DNA from 2 places in the Uliginosibacterium sp. 31-12 genome. Region 1 is predicted to be linked to the other one. Evidence: predicted binding sites of a transcription regulator. Region 1 holds the regulator's gene; the other holds the start of a gene.
The links. Region 1 encodes HrcA, which represses chaperone genes, less so after heat shock. Its sites were predicted from a motif close to TNTTAGCACTCNNNGNCNNNGAGTGCTAANA; they were not measured.
Positions count from the first base shown of each region.

Region 2: groES (co-chaperone GroES) is a predicted target of HrcA. The motif match lies at 5,645-5,675, and genes of this name have one in related genera.

Region 1 is NZ_JAUOOA010000001.1:234,117-243,873, reverse strand. It holds gene Q3Y64_RS01085 (acetylglucosamine transferase) at 1-745, opposite strand, end outside; gene Q3Y64_RS01080 (hypothetical protein) at 844-7,770, opposite strand; gene hrcA (heat-inducible transcriptional repressor HrcA) at 8,011-9,039, shown strand; gene hemH (ferrochelatase) at 9,106-9,757, shown strand, end outside.
Region 2 is NZ_JAUOOA010000004.1:95,532-105,288, reverse strand. It holds gene Q3Y64_RS09435 (LysE family translocator) at 1-571, opposite strand, end outside; gene Q3Y64_RS09430 (hypothetical protein) at 701-1,207, opposite strand; gene Q3Y64_RS09425 (DUF4241 domain-containing protein) at 1,869-2,495, shown strand; gene Q3Y64_RS09420 (HNH endonuclease) at 2,601-3,281, opposite strand; gene groL (chaperonin GroEL) at 3,521-5,164, opposite strand; gene groES (co-chaperone GroES) at 5,267-5,554, opposite strand; gene Q3Y64_RS09405 (DMT family transporter) at 5,873-6,736, opposite strand; gene Q3Y64_RS09400 (FadR/GntR family transcriptional regulator) at 6,801-7,556, opposite strand; gene Q3Y64_RS09395 (enolase C-terminal domain-like protein) at 7,718-9,106, shown strand; gene garL (2-dehydro-3-deoxyglucarate aldolase) at 9,119-9,757, shown strand, end outside.

The DNA of each region.
Region 1 (9,757 bases):
CACGAATCTTGTCATGTGCATAGCGGCTGCCATCCGTAAGCGGAGGCGGTAGCGGCGCGAGTTTCTTGCGCACATAGTTGCGCGCAGCCTCCAGCTGGGCCTGCGGATCATCACTCTGACTGAGCATGGCCAGCGCCGAGGTATTCGCACGCATGGCTTCAAGACTCACGCCGGGGATCGCTGAATACACCGGCCAGGCACACTGCCGTGCCCGAATGAAGACCCAGTGGTGCAGCACATCAGGCTGATCGGGTTTGAGTTGAAGGCTGCGTGTGAGGCAATCATGTGCCTCGCCATACTGCTTTGCGGCATCCTGCACGCGCCCGATGTTATTCAGCGCCGAGATCAGCATCTCGCGCTGCTCAGGGTCCTCCGGGTTCACATTGACCGTTACCCAGCGCCACATCTCCAGTGCATCCGCGATGCGCCCGAGCCGCTCCTGCACAATACCCAAATTGAATCGTGGCTGGATGAAACCGGCATCCAGCTCTGCTGCCTTCTGATAGGCAGTCTGGGCAGGCTCCAGATCGCCCGCATTGAGCAAGGCAGAACCCAGATTGAAGTAGACGTATTGCTGACGATCGGAATGATTGCGCTGCAGCCAGGTCTGGTACAGCACGGCCGAGAGTGGGAACAGGCCTTGCGCATCAAAACCCGCAGCAGCATTGAAGAGCTGCAGCAGATCAAGCTGACCCTGCCAGGCACGCAGCAGCACACTCCCTAAATCTGTTCCAGACTCAGCCACGGCTACATCCTTTCACGGGTAGCCTGCAGATTAATGCCTCCGGGCCTGCTCCCGAAACCGGAATAAACCGGTTTCGGGGTGCCAAATCAGATCATTACTCAGGAATCCAGGGCGGATATCTGAGCCGTCGTCAGGGCGGCACGCTGGGTTTCGGTCACTGCGGCAGCCTGCGATGCAGTGAGTGCGGTCAGCTGATCCGTATTCAGTGCGCTGATCTGGCCTTCGGTCAGGTTCTGGATCTGCGTAGTGCTGAAGGCCTGCAGCTGGCTGTCGGCCAGATTGGTAATCTGGGTCGTGCTCATCTGCATGAGATCCACCACCTCGATCGCCTGAATCTGGCTGTTGCCAAATGCCGCGAGTTGAGAAGTCGTCAGGCCAGTGATCTGGGTAGCCGTGAGCTGTGCGACTTGCGTCGTGCTCAAAGCGCCAGCCCACGTCGTGGAGAGCGCACCGATCTGCTGGCTGCTTAGTGCCACGAGCTGGCTGGAGTTCAGCGCCGTTTCCTGACCATTGCTCAGCGCATCGATCTGGGCGGTGGTGAGCGAAACCAGATCCGTCGGGTCGATCGCGGTGACCTGACTGGTCGTCAGCGAGGAGACCTGTGCCGTACTCAACGCACCCACCTGAGCCGCTGTGAGCGACTGGATCTGGCTGGTCGTCAGTGCTGCGAGCTGGCCAGCAGCGGAGGTCGTGAGTGCCGCGATCTGCGTGGTGCTCAGAGACTGGATCTGGATCGCCGTCAGGGCCTGCACATCGCCGGTTTCGATCGCGGCAAACTGCGCCGAGGTCAGGGCTCCGAGCTGGTCTGCCGTCAGCGACTGGATCTGGCTCGTGTTCAGCGCCGCAATCTGGGTCGAAGTCAGCACCTGGGTCTGGGCAGTACTCAGGTTGGTGATCTGGAGTGCGGTCAGCGCCTGGATCTGCGAGGAAGTGAGCTGTTGCAGATCGCTGGTTTCGAACGCACCCAGTTGAGCCACCGTCAGCGAACTGACCTGCGTGGTGTTCAACCCGGAGATCTGGGCAGTGGTCAGCGCGGCAATCTGCGCTGTGGAGAGGCTGCGCACCTGTGCCGTTGTCATAGCGGCCAGATCGGAGGTTTCGAAGGCTGCGATCTGATCGGAACTCAAAGCGCCAAGCTGCTCTGCGGTGAGCGCCTGGACCTGGGTGGTCGTCAGCGCCTGGATCTGAGCGGAAGTCAGCGCACGGGTCTGAGCCGTGCCCAACGCCTGGATCTGGTTGCCACTCAATACGGCGAGATCGTCCGTCGCCAGTGCGGCGACCTGAGCACTGCTCATGGCGGCGAGCTGCTCGATGGTCAGCGCCTGAGCCTGGGTACTCGTCAGGGCCACGATCTGGGCCGAATCCAGTACCTGGATCTGGGCTGTGGTCATGCCAAGGGTCTGAGCACTGGTCAGTGCGGCCAGCTGGGTGGTTCCCAGCGCATCCGCCCAGTCGCCGGACAGTGCGCCAATCTGAACGCTGGAGAGCACGGCCACCTGGGCGCTGGTCAGCGCCACTTCCTGCGCACTGCTCAGCGCGGTCATCTGGGCGGCGCCCAATACCGCGATGTCCATGGTCTCCACGGCCACCAGTTGCGTGGTGGTCAGCGCAGCCACTTGCGCCGTTGTAAGCGCGGCGGCCTGGGTCGTTGTCAGCGCCTCGATCTGCGTGGTCTTCAAGGCCTGCACCTGGCCAGTGCCCAGCGCCTGGATCTGCGCGGAGCTCAACGCCTGGAACTGGCTGGTATCGAGTGCGACGAGGTCGGAGGTTTCGATGGCGCCAATCTGGGCCGCAGTGAGGCTGGACACCTGGCTGGTCAGCAGCGCGGCAGCTTGTGTCGTGCCCAAGGCAACAACCTGCGCCGTGCTCAGCGCCTGGATCTGGCTGGAGCCCAGTTGTGTCAGGTCGGCCGTCTGCATTGCCGCCACCTGAGCCGTCGTCATGCTGCCAACCTGAGTCGCGGTCATCGCGCCAGCCTGAGCCGTTGTCATGGCCTCTACCTGAGCGGTGCTCAGGCCCTGGACCTGTGCCGAGCTCAATGCGGCGAAGTCCGCCGTTTCAATGGCCTGGAGCTGAGCCGTGGTGAAGGCCGATACATCGGCGACCTCCATTGCGCGAACCTGTGCAGTGGTCAGTGCGGCAATCTGATCCGTCCTCAAGCCCTGGGCCTGAGTGGTGCTCAAGGCCTGGATCTGGGCACTGGTCAGCCCAGAAACCTGATCCGTGGTGAAGCTTCTGACCTGGCCTACACCCAGCGCTTCCAGATCACGGGTCTCAATAGCCACAAGCTGGGTAGAGCTCAGGGCAGCAATCTGCGCTCCAGTGAGAGCCTTGACCTGATCGGTACTCAGGGACTGAATCTGAGCCGTTGTAAGGCCTGCGATCTGCTCAGCCGAGAGATTGCGGATCTGTGTGGTACTCAGCAGCGCCAGATCGGAGGTTTCAAGTGCCCCAACCTGAGCGGAACTCAAGGCGCCCAACTGCTCAGCCGTCAGCGCTTGAACCTGTGTGCTGCTCAAGGCAACGATCTGCCGGGTATCCAGCGCACCAATCTGATCAGCATTCAGGGTGACCAGATCACGCGTTTCCAGTGCACGCACCTGAGCGCTGCTCAGGGCTGCAATCTGGGCGGTCGTCAAAGCTGTCGCCTGGGCCGTCGTCAAACCGGCGATCTGCGCGGTGGAGAATGCGGCAAGCTGCGCGGTACTCATGGCAGCAAGGTCATTGAGTTCCAGTGCTGCAATCTGGCTGGTGCCCATGGCCTGGATCTGGGCGCTGCTCAAAGCAGCAACCTGGGTTTCTTCCAGACCCACAACCTGCAGGGTCGTCAGGGCAGCCACCTGGGCCGTCGACAACCTGGAAATTTGCGTGCTGCTCACCGCAGCCAGATCATCCGCCTCAATCGAGCGGATCTGATCGGTGCTCAAGGCCGCGACCTGAGCACTCGTCAGGCTGGCAATCTGGTCTGCACTGAAGTTCCTGATCTGGGTGCTGCTCAACGCCCCGATGTCTGCCGTTTCAATCGCCACCACCTGATCCGTGGACATGGCATTGATATGCTCGGCACTCAGCGCTCCGATCTGTGCAGAGGAGAGAATGCGGATCTGGCTGGTCGTCAAGGCAGCCACCTGCCCTGCTGCGAGTTGCGACACCTGCGTCGTGGTGAGCGCAGCCAGGTCAGCCGTCTCGAGGGCCAGCAGCTGGGCTGTGGTGAGCGCATTGGTCTGGTTGGTCGTCAGCGAAGCAATCTGGCCGGTCGTCAGTGCGCGAATCTGGGTGCTATCGAGTGCCTGAACCTGGGCACTGGTGAGCCCCTGCAATTCAGTGGTGGTCAGCGACGCAATCTGCTGGGTGCCCAATGCAGCGACCTGGGTTGTCGTCAAACCAGCCAGCTGAACAGAACTCAGCGCGGCAAGATCACGGGTTTCCATCGCTGCAATCTGGGTAGTCCCCAGGCCCACCGTCTGCGCAGTGCCCAAGGCAGCAGCCTGGGCCGTAGTCAATGCCTTGATCTGGCCGGTGCTCAGCGCAGCAACCTGGGCCGAGGTCAAGCCGCGAATCTGCGAAGTCTGGAGTCCTGCCACCTGGGAAGTAGAGAGCGCATTCACCTGCGTAGTCGACAGATTAGCCAGCTGCTCGGTGCTCAGCGCGGCCACATCTGCCGTTTCCAGCGCAGCGAACTGGGCGGTCGTCAGCGCCGCCAGCTGATCAGACCCCAGCCCACTCATCTGGGTAGTGGTCAGCGCCTGGAGTTGAGCGCTGCTCAAGCCCCGTACCTGATCAGTGCTCAGCCGCCCGATCTGGGTAGTGCTGAGCGCAGCAATCTGGGTGCTGCTCAAGCCGCCCAGCTGAGCCGTCGTCAGGCTGGCCAGTTGTGCGGTGGTCAGATTCGTAAGATCGCCGGTTTCAAAGCCCGTCATCTGGGCCGAACGCAAGGCGGACAGCTGCTCCGTCGTCATCGAAGTAATCTGGCTGGACGACAAGGCTGCGATCTGACCGGTCGTGAGCGCCTGAATCTGGGCACTCGTCAGGTTGTTCAACTGCTCGGAGCTCAAGGAGGCGATCTGGCTCGTTGCGAGCGTTGCAATCCAGCTTGCGGACAGTGAGCCGATCTGGTCACTCGTCAAAGCGCCCACCTGCTGGCTGGTGAGTGCACGCTCCTGAGTATTGGTCAGCGCGGCAATCTGCTGAGAACTCATGGCCTGCAGGTCAGCGGTCTCAAGCGCGGCAACCTGAGCCGTACTCAGCCCGGCAATCTGCCCGGTCGTCAGGGCGGTGATCTGATCACTGGTAAGCGCCTGCATCTGAGCTGTCGTGAAGCCCCGCACCTTGGTGGCGCTCAAAGCCGCCAGATCCCCGGTACCGATGGCCCCGATCTGGGCAGAATCAAGTGCGGCAAGCTGAGCCGAACTCATGGCGGACATCTGCGCGCTCGTCAGGGCACTGACCTGCTCGGTCGTCATTGCGCGGATCTGTGAGGTGACAAAACCCTGCACCTGGCTCTGGCTCATGGCGCCAAGTTCGTCCACCGTCATGGCGCGAATCTGATCCGTGCGCAGTGAGCCCACCTGTGCGGCACTCAAGGCCGTAATCTGGGAGGAGTCCAGCCCGGAGAACTGATCCGTCGTCAGTACATTCAGCTGCGCAGTTGTCATGCTGCGGATCTGCACCCGGCTCATCGCCGAGAGATCCTCGGAGTTGAGTGCTGCAATCTGATCCGTCTTCAAGGCGCTGATCTGAGCAGCACCAAGACCTGCGACCTGAGCCGAGGTCAGTGAAGCCACCTGATCAGTCGAGAGCTGGCGCAGCTGAGCCGTCGTCAGGCTCCGCAACTGCGTGGCATTCATGACCGAAAGATCGGCGGTTTCGAGGCCAGCCAGCTGCGCCGAGCTCAGCACGCTGATCTGCTCTTCATTCAGCCCAGTGATCTGGCTGGTCGTCAATGCGGCCAGCTGGGTTGCACTCATTGCCTTGAACTGCGCGGTCGTCAAGGATGTCAGATCATCGGTCGCCAGGGCTGCGATCTGGGTAGTCGAAAAAGAGCTGATCTGCTTGGCACTCATGGCCCTGAACTGATCGGTCGTCAGTGACTCGATCTGATCGGACGTGAGCCCAGCCAGCTGAGTAGTGGTCAAACCCTGAATCTGATTGGTCTTCAACGCCCCCAGCTGGTCCGTCCCCAGCGCGCTGAGTTGGTCAGAATTCAGCCCGGCAAGCTGGGTTGCGGACAACAATCGCAAATCGCTGGTTTCAATTGCAGCGATCTGACTCGAATTGAGCCCTCCCAGCTGAGTAGCCGAAAGGTTGCTGAACTGAGCAGTCGTCAGGCTCTGAATCTGCTCAGTTGAAAAGCCCGCAAATTGCGAAGCATCCAGGCCCTTGATCTGAAGGGCGGTCAGACTCTGAATCTGGGTCGAACTCAAAGCGCTCAGCTGATCCGTCGAGAGCTTCTGGATCTGGGTTGCCGTCAGGGCAACCAGATCACGTGTCTCGATCGCACTGACCTGCCCCGTGCTCAGCCCCGACAATTGGGAGGTGGTCAAACCAGCGATCTGCATGGCCGTGAAGGCCACGATCTGACTCGTGGTCAGGGTGCCGACCTGGCTGGCATCCCATCCGCGCAATTGCGTAGCGCTCAGCATCGAGAAATCGCGGGTTTCCATCGCCACGATCTGATCGGATGACATGGCAGAAACCTGGGTCGCAGACAGACTCTGTACCTGCACCGAGTTCAGTGCTTCGATCTGGCCCGTCGTCAACGCCTGGATATGGCTGCTCGTCAGCCCCTTGATCTGCGCGCCTGAAAGGGCCGCAAACTGCTGTGTGCCGAGGGCAGACACCTGCTCATTGGTCAGACTTGCAATCTGCGTGGCAGACAGAGCGGACAGATCCCGCGTTTCCAGCGCCGCGATCTGGGCGCTGCTCAAAGCACGTACCTGGGCGGAACTCAATGCGGCAACCTGGGTAGCCTGCAAGGCCTGGATCTGTGTGGTGCTCAGCGCAGCGAGCTGATCCGTTTTCAAACTGCTGATCTGGGTTGCAAGCAGCGCGGCCAGATCCTGTGTTTCAAGGGCCGACACCTGTGCCGTCGTGAGCGCTTTGAGCTGATTCGCACTAAAGCTGGCCAACTGGCCAGAAGTCATTGCCGCCACTTGGGCAGACGACAAGGATTCGATTTGCTCGGTTGTCAGCCCCTTGAGCTGCGATACAGCCAGTGCGCCAACGTCCTGCGTCTTCATGGCCTGAATCTGCTCCGGCGAGAGCACCTGGATCTGGGCCTGGGTGAGACTGGCGGCCTGCTGCGTCGTCAAAGCCGCAATCTGGGATTCCGACAAGGCACTGATCTGGTTGGTCTTCAGTGCCTGGATCTGGGTTGCCGTCAAAGCACTGAAGTCACTAGTCTCCAACGCATTGAGCTGGTCTTCGGACAAGGTCTGGACCTGGCTAACAGTCAGATTCCTCACCTGGGCCGTGGTCAGCGCCGCAACCTGTTCAGCCCCCAGAGAAGCCACCTGCCCTGTTGTCAAAACCTTGATTTGCGAAGTCGACAGGGCGGAAATCTGCGTGGTGGAGAAGGAGCCGATCTGCTCGGCAGAGAAGCCAGCGACCTGTGTGGCACTCAAAGACCGGATTTGACTCGTACCAAACCCGACAAGCTGATCCACCGTCAGCCCGCGCAATTGCGTCACCGACAGGGCCGCCAGATCACGGGTTTCCATGGCGGCTATCTGATCGGAACTCAGGGAGCTGAGTTGCTCAACCGTCATGCCCTGAAACTGGGTTTGAGTCAGCGCCTGAATCTGTCCACTGGTGAAACCCACCACGTTGTAAGGGGTGAACGCAGCAACCTGGGCCCCGGTCAGGGTCACCAGATCCTGGGTTTCCATCGCCGCAATCTGCTCTGCGCTGAATGCACCGATCTGGGTTTGGGAAAGCGCCTTGAAATCCGCGGTCGTGAGTGCGGCCACCTGGGTTGTGGTCAGTGCGGCTATCTGTGAGGCCGACAGTCCGGTAACGGTTGGCATGGCTAACTCCTGACGGAAATGCGTTTCTCTAGTTTTATAGGTTCCAGTCAGCAGCAAGCCGCTTCAGTCGGAGCCCGATGCGTTCTGTAACGGCGAGTCAGAACAAAGGTTTAGCAAATTTTTGCAAGTTTTTGCCTACGTGGAGCGGCATGTGAGCCGGCTAAATGCCCCCCAATTCTGCTGTTTGGGCCAGGCCGCAGGATCTGCCCAAAGCTCCTGCCAAGCCCTTACAATGCAGCCATGCCCCAGCTAGACAAACGTGCCCAACTCCTGCTGAAAACGCTCGTCGAACGCTATATCGCCGAGGGTCAACCCGTAGGTTCGCGCGTGCTCTCCAAGCAGTCCGGGCTGGAACTCTCGCCCGCTACGATCCGCAACGTGATGTCGGATCTGGAAGAGCTGGGCCTGATCACCAGCCCACATACCTCTGCCGGTCGCATCCCTACCGCACGTGGCTATCGTCTGTTCGTGGACACCCTGCTTACCGTCAAACCGCTGGCGCAGACCGAAGTTCGCGAACTTCAACACCACATCCATCCGGACGAGCCACGCCGCGTACTCTCTGCAGCTTCCAGCCTGCTCTCGGAGTTGACCAGCTTTGCCGGCATCGTCGCCGCGCCACGCCGCGAAGCCACCAAAATCCGCCAGATCGAGTTCGTGAGCCTGTCGGACACCCGCGTGCTGCTGATCATCGTGGCTATGAGCGGCGATGTGCAGAATCGCATCCTGTTCACCCAACGCGCCTACACAGCCTCCGAACTCGTCACCGCTGCGAATTACCTGAACCACCATTGCGCCGGGCTGGCTTTTGGCGAAATGGTCGATCACCTGCGCGGTGAGCTGGTGCAGCTGCAGCAGAACATGAGCGAGCTGATGTCGGCCGCCATTACTGTTGGCCAGGAAGCCATGGAGGAACAGAACTCGGGCTATCTGATCACCGGCGAACGCAAGCTATTGGAAGTGGATGACATTTCCTCCAACATGAACCGCCTGCGCGAGCTGTTCCGAATGTTCGAGCAGAAGTCTGGCCTGGTGCAGTTGCTGGATATTTCCAATCGCGCCGAGGGCGTGCAGCTCTTCATCGGCGGAGAATCCGGCATCAGCCCGCTGGACGAATGCAGTGTGGTCACCGCGCCTTACGAGGTCGACGGCCAAGTTGTCGGCACCGTGGCTGTGATCGGCCCGCAGCGCATGGCTTACGAACGCGTCATCCCGATTGTGGACATCACAGCACGACTGCTTTCCAGCGCCTTGTCGAGCAACACCTGACTCCCCGCGAAAACGCCAAACTCCGGCAACTGCCGGCATAAAGGCAATCGATTGCACAGGATCACCATGCCCCGCTTTCTGCAAGAGCCTGAATTCACGCATGGCAGCACACCACGTACCGGCGTGCTGCTGATCAATCTCGGCACTCCGGCCGCGCCGACTGCCAAGGCAGTGCGCCCCTATCTGAAGCAGTTCCTCTCCGACCCGCGTGTGGTCGAAATTCCGCGCGCGCTATGGTGGTTAATCCTCAACGGCATCATCCTCAATACTCGCCCCAAAAAGTCAGCCGCAAAGTACGCCACGGTGTGGAGCAAGGAAGGCTCGCCGTTGCGGGTTCATACGGAAAAACAAGCCAAGCTGCTCGCCGGCTACCTGCTGCAGGCGGGGCATCCGGACGTTCAGGTCGACTGGGCCATGCGCTACGGTCAGCCAGACGTGGAGGGGGCGCTGATGCGCCTCAAGGCGCGTGGCTGCAGCCGAATACTGGTGCTGCCGCTCTATCCGCAATATGCCGCCAGCACCACCGCCAGTGCCTTCGATGCAGTGGCTGCAGCCGGGATGAAGATCCGCAATCTGCCCGAGCTGCGCTTCGTGCGAAGCTTCCATGACCATCCTGACTACATCCGTGCGCTGGGTCAGCGCATCGCCGCGCACTGGCAACAGCATGGCATGCCGGACAAGCTCGTAATGAGCTTCCATGGCACGCCGCGTTTCTCGC
Region 2 (9,757 bases), on a different contig from region 1:
GCAGCACCGCACCGATACAGCGTTCGAACCAGACCATGCGGTGGCGCAGCCAATTCAGCACCTGAGGGGAGGAGAACAGGCTCGCGACCAGCCCGAACCAGAGCAGGGATTCGCCCACAAGCAGGATGCCGATCAGGGCGGTTTCGGCGTGCCCCAGCTCTGGCGTCAGCACCTGCGAGAGGATGGAGCCGAAATAGAGCATGGCTTTCGGATTCAACAGGTTGGTCAGGAAGCCGGTCACGAAGGCACGGCCGCCGGCTTGAGCGGCCTGAGCCTCGGGCAGTGCGCCACGCGAGCGCAGGCACTGCACGCCCAGCCAGCCCAGATAAAGCGTCCCGACGATGGCCAGCAGGCGGGAGAGCCCCGGCAGCGCTGCCAGCACCAGCGATAAGCCCAGCGCACAGATCAGGACATACACACCAATGGCACTGGCTACGCCGGCTGCGGCCCATAGCCCCGTCTGCCGTCCCGAGACGATCGAAAGACGCGTGACCACCGCGAAGTCCGGCCCCGGTGAAATCAGCGCCAGCGCGTGGATGCTCAGGACGAACAGCAGGGAGTCGAGGGACATGGAGAGGTTTCTTGAAACGCGAGGGCTTGCCGAATGCTACGCCGTCTCTCTCAGGTGCGGATGGCCCCCGGCAATTTCAATCTCCTATCGGCTGTCTTTGCGGCGGATTGCACTGTGTTCCGTGTCGTCCTACACGTTTGCTGTGGAGGGTAGCGGGAAAAGCCGGCTGACCCCGTAGGTGCAGGCTGCAATGGTGGCAAGAAATCCGGCCAGAAACCACGGGAAAGGCAGCACTCCGTAGGCCAAGGGCTTGGCGACACCGAGGAAGCTGCCGTAGAGCAGGCAGCCCGCTGAAATCCCGAACATCAGCTTGCGGCGCAGCGCCGAAGCCGTCTGGATGGTTTTCCTGATTCCCCATGAGTTCAAGCCCCACAGCAGCACGAGGCTCACCTTGGTCCACAGCTTGGGATTGTTCAGGTATTCGCTCAGCCCGTTCAGGTAGATGCCGACGCTGATCAGGATGGCGCCCGAGATCCACAGATGAGCTTCGCCCCAGTTGAAGACGTACCGCCAGACGGGGTGGCTGCTTTCCTCTCCACGCAAGACGCGGGCGAAGTGGAAAATCGCCATCATGGCCGCCACGGTTGCCATGAGGTGGTAGAAGGCCGCAAGTGCGACGATGAATTTTGCAGTCATTTTCAGGCCATCAATATCAGGGGCTTGTCGGGTGTTGTCGGCTCGCAGTGAGGCCGGCGCGATGGATCGTGTTCTCGGCTGCCCCGTTGTGGGAGCCCCCCGGAATCGGCCGGCACAAGCATTTGGCGGCAGATCAGGATGCCGTGCACACCAATGGCTAACCCAAGGAAAGAACAGGACTCCGTAAATGATAATGATTCCTGATTGGAGTTCATTTACGTATATCAATAAAGCCGGCCTGCGCGGAGCGAAACGCTCTGCCTGAACCTGCCGTCCTCCGCTCGTGCGTCAAATCGCGCCGGAGTAAAGCGGCAGGAATCCGCCCGGTGCGCGCGCTGCAGTTCTGATCAGCTGCGTTGGTGAGCGGCGCGACCAATCCCCGTCTTGCCTGGGGGTACGGCTTCAAGCTGTGTGCTTTGCGGAGTGATGTCCCAAGAGGGCGCGGTGCGTGCTGGCGCGTGAAGACATTCGCTAGCATCGATGGCTTCAACCCTTGCTGCCACTGGCGCCGAAAGGACACCGCATGATGGGTCGTATGTCGCCTCCGCCATGTACCACGGCTTTGCTATCGCATCTGGGGGCATTCTTGTGTGGCGTACTGGGGCTGGTACTGAGCGCCTGCGGCAGCCCTCCGGCGCCGCCTCAGCAAGCCGGCGTGCAAATGCACAAGGGTCCGATCTTCAACGAGGCGTTCACGGATGGTTTCATGATTGCCGTGGATGAACAGCGCTATCAGTTCCGCCCTCAGCTCATTGGCGAAATCCGCCTTGAAAGCGGCCAGCTCGTGGCCTGCGATCCGTTGGTCAGTTGCGATCTCCCCTTCACTCAAGCCGTGCCCGCCGGGCGTTTCCCGCTTCAACTGGCGATAGCCCGCAACGGGGAAGATGAGCGGATCGGTTTCGCCCGAATCGTCTTTGCCCCGGGGCGGATCGAGGCCTGGGAGCTGGCGCTCACCGCCGGCCAGGATCGCGCCAGCCTCAAGCCGGGCGAATTCTTCGGCTACGGCGTGGACAGCGGAACCGGCGCATTCATGGATCTGGCCGCCTTGCGCGAATTCGAAGCGCGGCGCCAGCGTGAGGGCGAGGAATTCGACGATGCTTTGTTCGAAGAACTCGACAAGCATTACCAGCACACGCGCAGCTGGCACCTGCTTGAAACCGCCAAGGGAACAGTGGCCATGTTCTCCAGTGGCTATGGCGATGGTGTGTATTCCACCTGGTTCGGTTACGACAGTCGCGGCAAGCTGATCGCTGCGATCACTGATTTTGGTCTGGTGCCTTGGGAGTGAGGGCTGGCAGGGGCAAAAAAGCTGGAATTCAAGGCTGTGTGGGGGGGAGCGTGAGGACCGGAGTAGCCTGAATTTAGGCTCCGACAATCCCCCAGATTCATACCTTCAGCCTGCGTCTGAACCACTCGCACGCTTAATTTTTTGACGAAATTGAGCCACCCTTACCCTAAGGTGTCTCAAAGAGTCTTTTGTGTTTTGGGGCATTAATCGACGTATAGCCCTGTCAAACTTACCTGCAGAAGCCCAACCTTTTTTGCTATTACAGGCTTTACAAGCCAACACAATGTTAAGGATAGAGTCAGTTCCTTCGCTGGCCAAAGGCTCTACGTGATCGCGACTGAAAGACTTCTTGCCTTCGTTATCAATAAGCTCGGAAAAACAGTAATAGCAACGTCCATCCTGTACTTGGTAAAGCTCAAAAATTTCTGATTTGGAATGACTAACTCCTCCCGCCTTAATCAGTGCAGATCGACGGTTGTGATTATGGTGCGCTTTGCGCCGGCGCGTTTCCTTTTCACACTCATTACGAAGCTGAGCTTGTTTGGCATACGAAATTTCAAGAACTACAAACCCCAGACCTTCTCTTCGGCTACATGCCAAATGCTTGGTTAAGTCAACAGTAGCACGGCGGCAAAAATGACATGTGGTTTCATTCCCAAGAAAAGCGGCAAACATTTCGGATGTCCCGTAGCTTTCAGAAGAACCATCACCCGTTGAGCGTAGATAGAGCCAAATTTCTTTGTGGTGACAAAGAATCTGGTCCAGAAGAAAGTTCAGTCGTGGCATGTAAATCTGCAATTAGATTTGATTTCATCAAATTTTGCTGCAAATCAGCATCCAAAACAAAAACCCCGCCGAAGCGGGGTTTTGTCTTTGAGGCTTTGGTGCAAAGCGCGCACCGGTCGCGGGGAAATCGTAGCGAGCGGGCCGAGGTCGAAACGCGGAGCGGAAACGTACGAATAGTACGTTGAGCACCACAGTTTCGAGATCGGCACGCGCAGTAGATTCCACGCGTGCCGGAGGGGTCACATGCCCATGCCGCCCATGCCACCCATACCGCCCATGTCAGGCATGCCGCCGGCCGGCTTGTCTTCAGCCAGTTCGCCGATCATGCAGTCGGTGGTGAGCATCAGGGATGCGACGGAAGCAGCGTTCTGCAGTGCGGTGCGGGTGACCTTGGTCGGATCCAGCACGCCCATTTCAACCATGTCGCCATACACGCCGTTGGCAGCGTTGAAGCCGAAGTTGCCCTTGCCTTCCAGCACCTTGGAGACGACCACGGAGGGCTCGTCACCGGCGTTCTGAACGATCTGGCGCAGCGGCTCTTCGATCGCGCGCAGCACGATCTTGATGCCGGCTTCCTGATCGGGGTTGTCACCCTTCACAGCGCCGATTTGCGAGCGGGCACGCAGCAGGGCCACGCCGCCGCCGGCCACGATGCCTTCTTCCACTGCAGCGCGGGTAGCGTGCAGGGCGTCTTCAACGCGAGCCTTCTTTTCCTTCATTTCGACTTCGGTGGCAGCGCCAACCTTGATCACAGCAACACCGCCGGCCAGCTTGGCCTTGCGCTCTTGCAGCTTTTCCTTGTCGTAGTCGGAAGTGGAAGCCTGGATCAGTGCTTCGATCTGGGCGACACGCGCCTGGATGGCGTCAGCCTTGCCCACGCCGTCGATGATGGTGGTGTTTTCCTTCTCGACTTCGATGCGCTTGGCTTGGCCGAGGTCAGCCAGCGTGGCCTTCTCGAGCGACAGGCCAACTTCTTCGCTGATCACTTGACCGCCGGTCAGGATGGCGATGTCTTCCAGCATGGCCTTGCGACGATCGCCGAAGCCCGGAGCCTTGACGGCAACAGTCTTCAGGATGCCACGGATGTTGTTCACCACCAGGGTGGCCAGCGCTTCGCCATCGACGTCTTCAGCGATGATCAGCAGCGGGCGGCCAGCCTTGGCGACTTGCTCCAGAACCGGCAGCAGGTCACGGATGTTGGAAACCTTCTTGTCGTACAGCAGCACGAAGGGGCTATCCATCGTGGCGATCTGACGATCCTGGTTGTTGATGAAGTAGGGCGACAGGTAGCCGCGGTCGAATTGCATACCTTCGACGACGTCCAGCTCGTTGTCCAGGCTCTTGCCGTCTTCAACGGTGATCACGCCAGCCTTGCCAACCTTGTCCATCGCGGTAGCGATGATTTCGCCGATGGAAGCGTCGCTGTTGGCGGAGATGGAGCCGACCTGAGCGATTTCCTTGCTGGTGGAACAGGGCTTGGAGACCTTCTTCAGCTCTTCGATCAGGGCTGCAACAGCCTTGTCGATGCCGCGCTTCAGGTCCATCGGGTTCATGCCGGCGGCCACGAACTTCATGCCTTCGCGCACGATGGCCTGGGCCAGCACGGTGGCGGTGGTGGTGCCGTCACCGGCGATGTCGGAGGTCTTGGAAGCGACTTCCTTGACCATCTGGGCGCCCATGTTCTCGAACTTGTCCTTCAGTTCGATTTCCTTGGCGACGGAGACACCATCCTTGGTCACGGTCGGGGCGCCGTAGGAGCGCTCCAGCACCACGTTGCGACCCTTCGGGCCGAGGGTGACTTTAACGGCATTGGCGAGAACGTTAACGCCAGCAACCATGCGTTCGCGAGCGGAATCGCCGAACTTGACTTCTTTAGCAGCCATTTATAGCTCCAGTGATATTCAGAAAATTCGTGGAATGAAAGGAGGTGCGCTGCGTGAGCGGAGCCTTTAGCCCGACCCGCATTCGTTGCGCGAAACCAGTCCTTACTCGATGACGCCGAAGATGTCTTCTTCGCGCATCACCAACAGTTCTTCGCCGTCGACCTTGACGGTCTGGCCGCTGTACTTGCCGAAGATGACCTTGTCGCCAGCCTTCAGTTGCAGGGCGCGCACGGAGCCGTCATCCAGCAGCTTGCCGGTGCCGACGGAGACCACTTCACCCATGTCGGGTTTTTCAACGGCAGAGCTGGCCAGAACGATGCCGGAAGAAGTCTTTTCTTCGGCTTCAACGCGCTTGACGACCACGCGGTCGTGCAGGGGACGAATCTTCATATCCACTCCTGTTAAGGGTTTGATTTAAAAAATCTTGGGTGCGTGGCACCCGGGGGAACCCGGGGAGGGCCGGGGCGGCTGACGCCGCGCTGTTAGCACTCTCCCCTGACGAGTGCTAATGATAGGGGCGGGGTGGGGCGGTTTCAAGGGACGACCGTTAACTATTTTTGTTACGCACCAACGGCTTGGGTAAGCCAAGGCGGCCCAAAGCCGCTGGCAGAGGGGCTGCCGACAAGCCTCTGCTGGGGTTGGCGATGCGTTACGGCGCCTTCTGTGCAGACACCGCTGGAGGTTTGCAGGTACTCGTCCCGAGCGGGCTCAGTCTGCGTGTTCGGCCTTGTGTCCGCGCCACACAGCGGGGTGGGTACTAATCAGGCTGGCGACGATGATCATGGCGATGCCCAAGATGGAGAGCAGGGAAATCCGGTCTCCCCACAGCAGCGTGCCGTAGAGGCTGGAGAAGATCACCGTCGAATAGCCTACGCTGGCCGTGACGATGGCCCGCCCGCGCCCGAAGGCCCGGCTCAACGTGAGCTGGCCGAGGCCGCCGCACAGTCCGACGGCGATCAGGTAGCCCCACTCAAGCTCACTCGCCTGCGTGGCAGAAGAAGATAGCCACAGCGCCACGGGCAAGGCCAGCAGGGCCGTAGTCAGGGAAAAGATGCACACGGTGCGCCATTCAGGCTCGCCGGCACGCCCCAACTCGCGCAGGTTAAGCTGCGCTACGCAGGTCAGAAAGGCCGACGCCAGGCCATAGGCTGCGCCCACCCACTGTTCCTGGGCAAAGCTTGGCTGCAGCACCAGTACCACACCGGCAAAACCCAGCGCCAGCGCGCCAAACACCGCGCGCGGTGGCGGCTGACGGAAAGACAGGATGCCCGCGAGAAACAGCGCCGAGGTGTTGTTAAGCGTGACTGCCGTGGCCAGCGGCAGGTGCGTGATCGCCAGGAAGTACAGCAGCATCGACAGGGTGCCGGCGGTGGAGCGGTACAGATGGCTTTTCCAGTGTACCGAGTACAGCGAACGCTGCTGCCACAGCACCCATGCGCCCAGGATCAGGGCCGGCACCAGACCACGTACACCCACGATCTGGCCGATGTTGAAATGGCTGCCAACGGATTTTACGCAGGCGCCCATGGTGGCAAACAGAAAGCAGGTCAGCAGCATCCACAGCGCGTTCATCTCGGCATCCCCTGAAAGGAGGCGCCATTCTTCGCCAGAAGACGTCGTATGACAAGCGCTGTTGTCAGCCCTCTTTCCTGCGCTCGGCTTCTTCGCTGGCCAGGCGCAGCCGCTCGCGGCTGTTGGAGAGGTGCAAGCGCATGCCGGCCCGGGCGTTTTCAGGATCACGCCGGGCGATGGCTTCGAGGATGCTCAGGTGCTCCTCGTTGGAGCGGCGCAGATAACTCTGCCCCGGCGCCGAGGAAAACACCGAGGTGTCCAGGCGCGTACGCGGAATCGTATTGATGCCGAGCTGACGGTAGAAATTCTCGAAATACGGGTTGCCGGTGGCCTGAGCCACGAGCAGATGGAACTTGAAGTCTGCGTCGACCGAGCTGCCGCCTTTGCTGAGCTCGTCGTCGAACTCGCGCAGGGCCTGACGCATTTCCTCCACCTGCGCATCCGTGCGACGCAGCGCAGCAAGACCTGCCGCCTCGGTTTCGACGCTAATGCGCAGTTCCAGCATGGCCAGCAGTTCGCGGATGGTCATGGCCGTGGCGCTGTCCATGTGCAGCGGCGAAGCCACTGGCTGGGCCAGCACGAAGGTGCCCACCCCATGGCGCGTCTCGACCAGCCCGGCGGCCTGCAGGCGCGACATGGTTTCGCGCACCACAGTGCGGCTCACGCCATGTTCGGCCATCACTTCGGGTTCAGTCGGCAACTTGGCGCCGGCCCGATAGACACCGTTGCGGATCTTGCCCGCCAGGTCGTTCATGACTGTCTCGACCAAGCTGGGGCCGCGTTTGCGGGCTGGCAGCAGCGAGCCATCTGCTTTGTTCATAGGGTTTTCCGCAGTCAGAGACAACGCTTATAGGAAACATTCATGCGCTCATTATACTGGCTGATAAGACGTACGACGACATACGACATATCTAGCTGAAGTCTGCGGCACCTGCCAGGTTTCATAAGGGCATTCGCCGAAAACCCTGATCCGAGGTCAGCATGATTGCAACGCACAGCAGCACCCCGATCGTGACCGAAATGCGGGTGATCCCGGTCGCCGGGCACGACAGCATGTTGTTCAACCTGTGCGGCGCGCACGGCCCCTATTTCACGCGCAACCTCGTGATCCTGCGCGACAACGCCGGCCACACCGGCATTGGCGAGGTACCCGGCGGCGAAGGCATCCGCCAGGCGCTGGAGCGCTCGATCAGCCTGGTGCTTGGCAAGCCGATCGGGCTCTACAACAGCGTACTCAACAGCATCCGGCGCAGCTTCGTGAGCGGCCACACCGCCCACCAGGCCACGGTGCATCAGGTCACCTCGGAATCCGAGGCGCGCGTGCTCAAGCAGCCGCACGAAATCAACCTGCGCATGGACAACGTGATCACCGCCGTCGAAGCCGCCCTGCTGGACCTGCTCGGCCAGCATCTGGGCGTGCCGGTGTGCGAGCTGCTCGGTACGGGCAAGCAGCGCGATGCGGTGCGCATGCTCAGCTACCTCTTCTATATAGGTGAGCGCCAGCGCACCGACCTGCCCTACCTCGCCGATGGCGGAGCGAAGAGCGAGTGGTATCGGCTGCGCAACGAAGTGGCCATGACGCCGGAATCCATCGTGCGGCTGGCCGAAGCCTCGGCCGAGCACTATGGCTTCAATGACTTCAAGCTCAAGGGCGGCGTGATGGGCGGCGAGGAAGAAATGGCTGCCATCGCCGCCATCAAGCAGCGCTTCCCGCAGGCCGGCGTCACCCTGGACCCCAACGGCGCCTGGTCGCTGAATGAGGCCATCGCGCTGTGCAAGGGGCAGGGCCATGTGCTGAGCTATGCCGAAGACCCCTGTGGGCCGGAAGCCGGCTACTCGGGGCGCGAGATCATGGCCGAGTTCAAGCGTGCCACCGGCATCCGCACGGCCACCAATATGGTCGCCACCGACTGGCGCCAGCTCAACCACTCGCTGAAGCTCGATTCGGTCGACATCCCGCTGGCCGACCCGCATTTCTGGACCATGCAGGGCTCGGTGCGCGTCGCCCAGATATGCGACGAATTCGGCCTCATCTGGGGCTCGCACTCGAACAACCACTTCGATGTGTCACTAGCCATGTTCACCCATGCCGCCGCAGCTGCGCCGGGCCAGATCACCGCCATCGACACCCACTGGATCTGGCAGGAAGGCCGCGAGCGCCTCACTACCGAGCCGCCGCGCATCGTCGGGGGCTGCGTCGAGGTGTCCGCGAAACCGGGCCTCGGCATCGAGCCGGACATGGATCGCATCCTTCAGGCCAACGAGCTTTACAAGAAAGTCGGCAGCGGCGCGCGCGATGACGCGATGGCCATGCAGTACCTGCAGCCCGGCTGGAAGTACGACCCCAAGCGCCCCTGTTTCGTTCGCTGAGGAAACTCGCTCATGACCCCCGCACAGCCCTACTCCGCCTTTCCCAACCAGTTTCGCCGCAATCTCATCGCCGGCCAGAAGCTGACCGGCTGCTGGTGCGCACTGGGCAGCCCGATCAGCACCGAAGTGCTGGGCCTCGCCGGTTTCGACTGGATCCTGCTCGACGGCGAGCACGCCCCGAACGACGTGCTCTCCTTCATCCCGCAGCTGATGGCGCTGAAAGACAGTGTCAGCGCGCCCGTGGTGCGCCCAGCCTCGAATGACGCTGTGCTGATCAAGCGCCTGCTCGACATCGGCTTCTACAACTTCCTCGTGCCCTTCGTGGAGAGCGCCGAAGACGCGGCCCGCGCCGTAGCCGCCACGCGCTACCCCGGTGCCGGCATGCGCGGCGTATCGGTGGCGCATCGCAGCAACCGATACGGCACGGTGAAGGATTACCAGCAGATCATCAACGACAACATCAGCGTGATCGTGCAGATCGAAAGCACCCTGGCGCTGAGCAATATCGAAGCCATTGCCGCCGTCGAGGGGGTGGACTGCCTCTTCGTGGGCCCCTCCGATCTGGCCGCCGGCATGGGGCATCTGGGCAATGCGGCCGATCCCGCCGTGCAGGCAGCTATCACCCGCATCTTTGCTGTGGCCAAGGCCGCC